2 regions of the Nonomuraea sp. NPDC003214 genome follow, and region 1 is predicted to be linked to the other one. Evidence: riboswitches for the same ligand, from Rfam matches in the RefSeq annotation. Region 1 holds a riboswitch; the other holds the start of a gene.
The links. Region 1 has a riboswitch for cyclic di-AMP ahead of ACWDXC_RS22250 (CHAP domain-containing protein). Riboswitches for the same ligand answer to the same signal wherever they lie in the genome.
Positions count from the first base shown of each region.

Region 2: it holds a riboswitch for cyclic di-AMP, as region 1 does, so the genes downstream of both, ACWDXC_RS14435 (D-alanyl-D-alanine carboxypeptidase family protein) here and ACWDXC_RS22250 (CHAP domain-containing protein) in region 1, are expected to answer to the same signal.

Region 1 is NZ_JBSFSX010000007.1:55,222-59,422, reverse strand. It holds gene ACWDXC_RS22255 (YciI family protein) at 722-1,159, opposite strand; gene ACWDXC_RS22250 (CHAP domain-containing protein) at 1,313-2,020, opposite strand; cyclic di-AMP (ydaO/yuaA leader) riboswitch at 2,033-2,170, opposite strand; gene ACWDXC_RS22245 (Gfo/Idh/MocA family protein) at 2,285-3,238, opposite strand; gene ACWDXC_RS22240 (aldo/keto reductase) at 3,291-4,106, opposite strand.
Region 2 is NZ_JBSFSX010000004.1:435,735-439,935, reverse strand. It holds gene ACWDXC_RS14450 (GH92 family glycosyl hydrolase) at 1-530, shown strand, start outside; gene ACWDXC_RS14445 (SMP-30/gluconolactonase/LRE family protein) at 523-1,434, opposite strand; gene ACWDXC_RS14440 (TetR/AcrR family transcriptional regulator) at 1,510-2,082, shown strand; cyclic di-AMP (ydaO/yuaA leader) riboswitch at 2,139-2,288, shown strand; gene ACWDXC_RS14435 (D-alanyl-D-alanine carboxypeptidase family protein) at 2,301-3,233, shown strand; gene ACWDXC_RS14430 (NADH-quinone oxidoreductase subunit N) at 3,238-4,201, opposite strand, start outside.

The sequences.
Region 1 (4,201 bases):
CTCCCACCACGCGGCCCCGCCGCTTCGTGGGGGCACGCCTCCCTGAGGCGGCGGCTTCCCATGAGGCGGCGGCTGCGCCGCGCAACGCGGCCCACAACCCACCGACGCCGCCCAGCCCACCAGCGGGGTCGGACCGTCCGGGGTCCGGGCGGCCGGTGGGGCCGCGCCCCCGGACCGGGGCACCGGAGGGGATGGGTCCGGACCGCCGATGGGGCCGGGCCATCCGGGGTGCGCGCCGCCGTTGGGGCCGCGCCCCTGGGGCCGGGCCCAACTGAGGGGGCGGGCCCGGGGGACCGGTGGGGGTGGGCCGTCCGGGGCGTGGGCCGCCGGTGGGGTGGGGCCGCCTCGGCGGAGGCCGCCAGAGGGCCGGATTGCCTGGGGGCCGGTGGGTTGGGCCGTCCGGGGCGTGGGCCGCCGGTGCGGTCGGGGCCGCTCCGCCGGGGGTCGCCGGTGGGGTGGGGCCGCCCCGGCGGGGCCACCAGAGGGCCGGACTGCCCGAGGCGCCCCTTCCGGGGGCCCGCCCCCTCCCGGGGTTGCCGCCATCCTGGGGCTTCCGCCTGCCCGGCGGGGTGCGGCCTTCGGGGAGGGGGCGCCGCTTCCGGGAGTCACCCTTCCGGGGTTGCCGCCACCTGGGGCTTCCCGCCTGCCCGGCGGGGGCGCGGCCTTCCGGGAGGGGCCGCCGCAGCGCGCCGCCTCCCACTGGGGCGCCGCTCTCGGACGGTCAGGGCTCAGGTGGGGAGTCGAGGGTGGCGCGGAGGGTGGCGTGGCGTTGGGCGGTTTCGGGGGTCAGGGAGGTCTCGGGCATGTCCGAGGGGTCGAAGACCTGCCAGACGTCCAGGCCGATGCCGTCGTGGCCGGGCGGGACGGGGACGCGCAGGGCCCATTCGAGCGCCTCCTCCCGCGACTTGACCTGGATCAGCCAGAAGCCGGCGATGAGCTCCTTGGCCTCGGCGAACGGCCCGTCGATGACGCGGGCCTTGCCGCCGCTGTAGGCGATCCGGGCGCCGCGCGAGCTGGGGTGGAGCCCTTCGGCGGCCAGCAGGACGCCGGCTTTCACGAGCGACTCGTTGAAGGCCGTCATGTTGTCGACGAGCTCCTGGCTCGGCAGGGCGCCGGCCTCGGTCTCCTCGCTGGCCTTGCCGACGATCAGGAATTTCACGGTGCGTTCTCCTCGTCCAGGCGGTGAAGCGGGCTCCCGGCGAGCCTGCCACACCTGTGCGTCGTCCCGGAGGGGGCCGGATCGACACGGGGAGGGGAGGAAACGCGGAAGCGCGCGCCCGGGGGAGGGGCGCGCGCTTCGCCAGGGGGAGGGTCAGGCGGCGTACGAGGGGTAGCCGTAGCCGACGACCTGGGACTTGGGCCGGACGCGCTCCTCGACCTTGCCGTTGCCGGTGTTGCCCTCGATCGTGGAGATCGTGCCGTCGCCGTTGTCCTTGACGACGAAGCCGACGTGCTGGATGGCGCTGATGCTCTTGCTGCCGTTCCAGGCGAAGAAGACGACGGCGCCGGGCTTGGCCTCGGTGCCCCAGCGGTCGTTGGCGGCGAACCACTTGGCGTGGGTCACGGTGTAGGCGTCCCAGCCGACCTGCGGGCGGGCGCCGGTCTGCTCGCCGACCCAGGAGACGAACATGGAGCACCAGGGGGCGTTCAGGTAGGCGCTGGGGTTGCCGCCGTCGCGGGCGACGGTCTCGAGGGCGCGCTTGGAGCTGGCGTACCACTGCTGGAACTTGGTGCCGCCGCCGTAGGCGTTCTCGGAGGTGCCGACCTGGGCCTTGGCCAGGGCCAGGACCTGGGAGGCGGTGACGTTGACCTGGTTGGCGCCGGCCCTGGTCTGCGTGGACTCGGACATGGTCTGGGTCTCGACCTGGTGGCCGGGCTCGGCGGCCTGGGCGGGGAGTGCGGTGGTCATCCCGGCGCCGAGTCCGGCGGCCAGGACGGTTGCGCCGAGGGTGGCGCGGAGGGAGGCGCCGGCGCGGGGGTGAAGCTTCTTCGGGGCACGGGTAAGACGGTGCTTCGCCATCGAGGGGATTACTCCTTGCTTCCATGCCGCTTACCGGGTTAGCTGACGGGTTCGGGCGTGGAAGCTGCCCTACGGCACACAAGGTGCCGATTCACCCCAAAGGACATGGGTCCCCGGTTCCGCGCAAGGCGGATTCAGCGGTCACAGGACGATCCTGTGAGTGTCGTGCGATGGTTGGCAACGACCGGACAAACCGGACGTAAGCCGCGAATGCGCCATAAGGTAATACATCCGCCAAGGCATTACAAGTCGATAAAGTCGCAGCTAGGCGAGTTGCCCGCGCGCGTCGGCCAGGAGCCCCATCATGGCAAGGGATTCGTCAAGGGGCATGATCGCGCTCTCGGTCCGGTTCTCGGCGAGCGCGTCCCGCACCTCGCGCAGCTCCCCGGCGTAGCCGTTGTCGGCCGGGTCGAGCTCGTGCTCCTCGGTCTCCATCGACGGCCCGCTGAGCACCACCCGCCGGGGCGCCCAGAACGGCGCGTCCAGGTCGGCGCGCATCCCGGTGCCCACGATGCTGGCCGAGTTGGGGAAGTGCGCGAGCAGCGAGGTGTCGACCAGCGCCCGCCGGCCGCCCGGGTAGACGAGCACCCCGCCCGCCTCCGCGTCGACCCCGTTGGGCGCCAGCGCGCCCGTCAGGTGCATGGACTCGGGCATGCCGAGGAAGAGCTGGGCCAGCCCCAGGGGATAGATGCCCAGGTCGAGCAGCGCGCCCCCGCCCAGCTCGGGCGCCCACAGCCGGTGCGCGGGATCGTACGGCAGCGCGAACCCGAACGAGGCCCGCACCGAGCGGATCTCGCCGAAGCGCGGGTCGTCCTTGAGCATGCGCACCAGCGGGTTGAACCGCATCCACATGGCCTCCATCAGGAAGACCCCGGCCTCGCGGGCCAGGCGGACCATGCGCTCGGCGTCGGCCAGGCTCGCCGCCAGCGGCTTCTCGCACAGCACCGCCTTGCCCGCCGCGATCGCGGCCTCGGCCACCTCCAGGTGCTGGGCGTGCGGGGTCGCCACGTAGACGGCGTCGACGGCCGGGTCGGCGCACAGCTCGGCGTAGGAGCCGTAGGCGGACTCGGCGCCCAGCGTCGCCGCCAGCGCCTTGGCCCGGCCCAGGTCGCGGGAGCCGACGGCGGCCACCCGCATGCCCGGCTCCGCCGCGATGACCGCCCCCACGGTCCTGGCGATGCCGCCCGTCGCCGCGATGCCCCACGCTAGATCTCGCACGCGGAAGATCGTACTGATTCATCCGCGGACGCGAAACCTGCCCGGTTTCACCTCACGGGAACACGTCCGGGTCCGGGCCCAGCCGGCGGCCCGCGTTCAGGGCGCCGATGGCGGCCATGTCCTCCTGGTCGAGCGTGAAGTCGAAGACCGCGATGTTCTCCTTGATCCGCGACGGCGTGACGGACTTGGGGATGACGATGTTGCCGAGCTGGATGTGCCAGCGCAGCACGATCTGCGCGGGCGTGCGGCCGTGCTTGTCGGCCAGCACCGCCAGCGCGGGCTCCGACAGCAGCCCCTTGCCCTGCCCGAGCGGGCTCCAGGCCTGCGTGAGGATGCCGTTCTTGTCGTGGAACTCGCGCAGCTCGCGCTGCTGGAAGTACGGGTGCAGCTCGATCTGGTTGATGCACGGCGGCACGTCGGCCTCGTCGAGCAGCCGCTGCAGCGTCTCGACGGTGAAGTTGGACACGCCGATGGCCTTGGCCCGGCCGTCGCGGTAGACCTTCTCCAGCGCGCGCCACGCCTGGACGTACTTGTCCTGCCGCTGCGCCGGCCAGTGGATCAGGTAGAGGTCGACGTAGTCGAGGCCGAGCCTGCCCAGGCTCTCCTCGAAGGCCTGCTCGGCGCGGTCGTGGTCGTTGTTCCACAGCTTCGTGGTGATGAACAGCTTCTCCCGCGGGATGCCGGAGGCGCGCACCGCCCGCCCCACACCGGCCTCGTTGCGGTAGAGCTTGGCGGTGTCGATGTGGCGGTAGCCGCATGCGAGCGCGGTCGTGACCGCCTGCTCCGCCTCGTCGTCGGGCACCTGCCAGACGCCGAGCCCCAGCTGCGGGATCTCCACGCCGTCTCTGTATAGCCGTAGCGAGTTCATACCCTCCATTGTTCACGTGCCGTTCCGAGCGGCTTAAGCCGCCCGGGCTAGCTTGAAGCGGTCGTGAACGGGCCATCACCTGGCTGGGAGAACAT
Region 2 (4,201 bases), on a different contig from region 1:
TGACCGCTCCCGGCGAGGCCAACATCGACGGGCCGGGCTTCAGCCTGTCGGCGCAGGCGCTGGCCGAGGCGGGGCTCACGCCGGGCGGCACGGTGACGTGGCGGGACTACTCGTTCACCTGGCCCGACCGCGGGCGCGGCGAGTGGGACAACGTGCGCACCGGCGGCAAGGCGCTGGAGGTGGCCGCGCCCGACGGCGCCACGAGCGTCGCCTTCCTGGGCACGGGCGTGAACGGCTGGCCCGAGTCGCAGGTCACCGTCACCTACGCCGACGGCACGACCAGCACCGGCAAGCTCGGCTTCAGCGACTGGATCCTCGACTTCGGCGGCGGGCAGCCGCAGTTCGGCAACGAGGTCGTGGCGCGCACGCCGCACCGGCTGTTCTGGGGCTCGTGGGCGTTGCAGCCGGTGCCGGCGCACGTGTACGCCTCGCAGCCGATCGCGCTGGACCCGGGCAAGAAGGTGCGCAGCTTCGCCTTCTCCGACCCGGAGGACGGCGAGCTGCACCTGTTCACCTGGGCGTTCAGGTAGCCCACACCGGGGCGGCGCCCCTCAGGCTCAGCATCATCGAGTAGAGGGACGTCGTCGCGGTGATGAAGACGCGGTTGCGCTTGAGGCCGCCGAAGACGAGGTTGGAGGCGCTCTCCGGCAGGTGCAGCCTGCCGAGGAGCGTCCCGTCGGGGTGGTAGGCGTGCAGCGACCGGCCGACGGCGGCCCACAGGCGGCCGGTGTCGTCGAGCCGCATGCCGTCGTAGCTGCCGTCGGCCTCGCCCTGCTGCTCGGCGAACACCTTGCCGCCGGTGAGCGTGCCGTCGCGGGTGACCTCGAAGACGCGGACGTGGCGGCGCTCGGTGTCGGCGACGTAGAGCAGCCGCTCGTCGGGGGAGAACGCCAGGCCGTTGGGGCGGGCGAAGTCGCCGGCCACCATGCTCACCTCGCCGCCGGGGTCGATCCGGTAGACGTGGCAGCCGTCGATCTCCGGCTCGGCCCGGTGTCCCTCGTAGTCGCCGAGGATGCCGTAGGGCGGGTCGGTGAACCAGACGGACCCGTCGGAGCGCACGACGGCGTCGTTGGGGCTGTTGAGCCGCTTGCCGCGCCACCGGTCGGCGAGCACGGTGACGGAGCCGTCGTGCTCGGTGCGGGTGACCCGGCGGGCGCCGTGCTCGCAGGAGATCAGCCGGCCCTCGCGGTCGAGGGTGTTGCCGTTGACGTAGCCGGCGGGCTGGCGGAACGGGCCCACGGCGCCGGTCAGCTCGTCCCAGCGCAGCATCCGGTCGTTGGGGATGTCGCTCCAGACCAGGTAGCGGCCCGCGGGGACGTAGACGGGCCCTTCGGCCCAGCGGGTGCCCCGGTGGAGGCGCTCCAGGTTGCGGTCACCGGTGACGTCGGCGATGCGGCGGTCGAACGCCTCGAACTCCACGGGGATGAGGTCCACCCGCTCTTCTTACCAAGATCTGCCCGGCCCGGCCAGCACCTTTTTGACCACAAGCGTTGGTCTACACTTGTTGGCATGGCGTTCACGGAAAGGTCCGAGGCCACGCGCACGGCGATCCTCGGCGCGGCCCGCAAGCTCTTCGCCGAGCAGGGGTTCGCGGGCACCACCATCCGGAAGGTGGCCTCGCTGGCCGGCGTCGACCCGTCCATGGTGATGCGCTACTACGTCAACAAGGAGGGCCTCTTCCGCGCCGCGGTGGACCTGCGGCTCAACCTGGAGGAGCTGCCCGCGCCGCCGCGCGAGCGCCTCGGCGAGGCGATGGCGCGCCACTTCCTGTCCCGCTGGGAGGGCGACCTGTCGGACGAGGCGATCATGCTGCTGCTGCGCTCGTCGTCCACGAACGCGCTGGCGGCGCAGAGCATGCGCGACGTGTTCACCTCCCAGGTCGCCTCGTTCGTCGGCCGGGCGCTCGGCTGCGGGCCGGAGGAGGCGGCGCGGCGGGCCGGGCTGGTGAGCACGCAGCTGCTCGGGCTGGCCTTCACCCGCTATGTCGTACGGCTGCCGCCCGTGGTCGCGATGTCCGCCGAGGAACTGGCGCGCAGTGTGGGGCCGGTGGTGCAACACTATTTGACGGGCGATTTGCCATAGTTTGTCAAGTTTCGTACCTTATGCGCGCAATGCCCGGACCGTGGGCCCGTTCGCCGGGCCCGCGGCCGCCGAATCCGCGTCACGCGGAACCGGGGACCCACTCTCTCTTGGGGTGAATCGGCGCGCAGGCTCCCCCGGCCGCGCCCGTAGGGCACTTCCAGGCCCGAACCCGTCAGCTAACCCGGTAGGCGGCATGGAAGCAAGGAGCACAGCCCCTCATGCCCACCTCCCTCTTCTCCAGCGCCCGGCCGCGCCGCTGGGGCCGCGCCCTGGCCGGCGCCGCCCTCGCCGCCGGCGTCCTGACGACCGGCACGACCACCGCCCACGCGGCCACCACAGCAACCCCCGCCACCACGGCCTCTTTCGCCGGCCCGGCCTCGTACGCGCCCGCTGACGCGCCCGCCGTGCTCGGGCGGGCCGCACTGGTCGTCGACACCTCCACCGGCGAGGTCCGCTACAGCAAGGACGCCGGCGAGCGCCTTCCCGTGGCGAGCCTGACCAAGATGATGACCGCCCACGTCGTGCTCCAGGAGGCCGACCCGGCCGACGTCGTCGAGGTGACGGCCGAGGACGTGCGCTACGCGGCCCGGGGCGGCGCGGCCGTCGCCGGGCTGCGCGCCGGTGACCGGCTGCCGGTGCGGGACGTGCTCCACGCCCTGTTGCTGCCGTCCGGCGCGGACGCGGCCCACGTGCTGGCGCGCACGTACGGGCCGGGTGTCGAGGGGTTCGTCGGGAAGATGAACGCGGCCGCCCGCGAGCTGGGCATGGCCGACACCCTGTACGTCAACGCCGACGGCATGCCGACGAACGGCGGCGGCCACTCCACGGCGGCCGACCAGGCGCGGCTGGCCGAGGCGGTGCTGCGGAACGAGACGCTGAAGTCGATCACCTCGGCGCGCTACCACTCGGTCGAGGCGACGAGTGAGCACGGCTCCTACTCGTGGCGCAACACCAACCGGCTGCTCGCCCAGCCGGGCGCGGTCGGCGTGAAGACCGGCTACACGCGCGCCGCCGGTTACACGCTGGCGTTCGCCGCCGAGCGGGACGGCCGGCTGCTGGTCGGGGTGATCCTCGGCGAGAGCGACTCCGGCCGCCGCTTCGACACCGCCCAGGCGCTGCTCGACTGGGCCGCCACCGCCGGGAAGGCGTGACGGCTCAGGCGGCCTGGCCGAGCAGGACGCCGCCGCCCACCCCGAGGGCGAGCGAGGCGACGGCCGCCACGCAGGCGACCGCGCGCGCCAGGCCCGGAGGCGGCGCGGCCGGCGGGTCGCCGCGGAACACCACGGCGACCCAGCGCAGGTAGTAGTACAGGCTCGCCACGGTGTTGACCAGGACGAGCACGGCCAGCCAGGCGTGACCGCCGTCCCACGCGGCGGCGAACACGAGCACCTTGGCGACGAACACGGCGGCGGGCGGGATGCCCGCGAACCCGAGCAGGCACACCACGAGCGCCAGCCCGAGCCCCGGCGCGGCCCGCCCCAGCCCCCGGTAGCCGTCGAGTGTGCCGCGCCCGGTGGCGGCCACCACGGCGAACGCGCCCACGTTCGTGACCGCGTAGGCGGCCAGGTAGAACAGCACGGCGGGGCGGGCGAGCGCGGTGTGCTGGGCGACGGCGACCGGCACGAGCACGTACCCGGCCTGGCTGATCGTGGAGTAGGCGAGCAGGCGGCGCACATCGTCCTGGTGGAAGGCGGCCAGGTTGCCGAGCGTCATCGTGGCGGCGGCGACGATCGCGACGAGGACGTCCCAGCCGCCGGGCCCGAGCTCGTCCGCGACGCGCAGCAGCGCCGCCAGCGCGCCGATCTTGGGCACGGTGGTGACGAACGCGGCGACGGCGACGGGGGCGCCCTCGGCCACGTCCGGCACCCAGAAGTGCGCGGGCACCCCGCCCGCCTTGAACAGCAGCCCCGCCAGCAGCAGCACCACGGCGCAGGCCGTCGCCGCGCCGGGCGCGAGCGCGAGCGCCGCCCCGGCCGCCCGGTAGCCGGTGGCGCCCGCCAGGCCCGACAGGAGGGTGACGCCGGCCAGCATCAGCACGCCCAGGAACGCGCCCATCAGGTAGTACTTGAGCGCCGCCTCGGTGCCCGGCGCGTCCTTGCCGAACCCGGCGAGCGCGTAG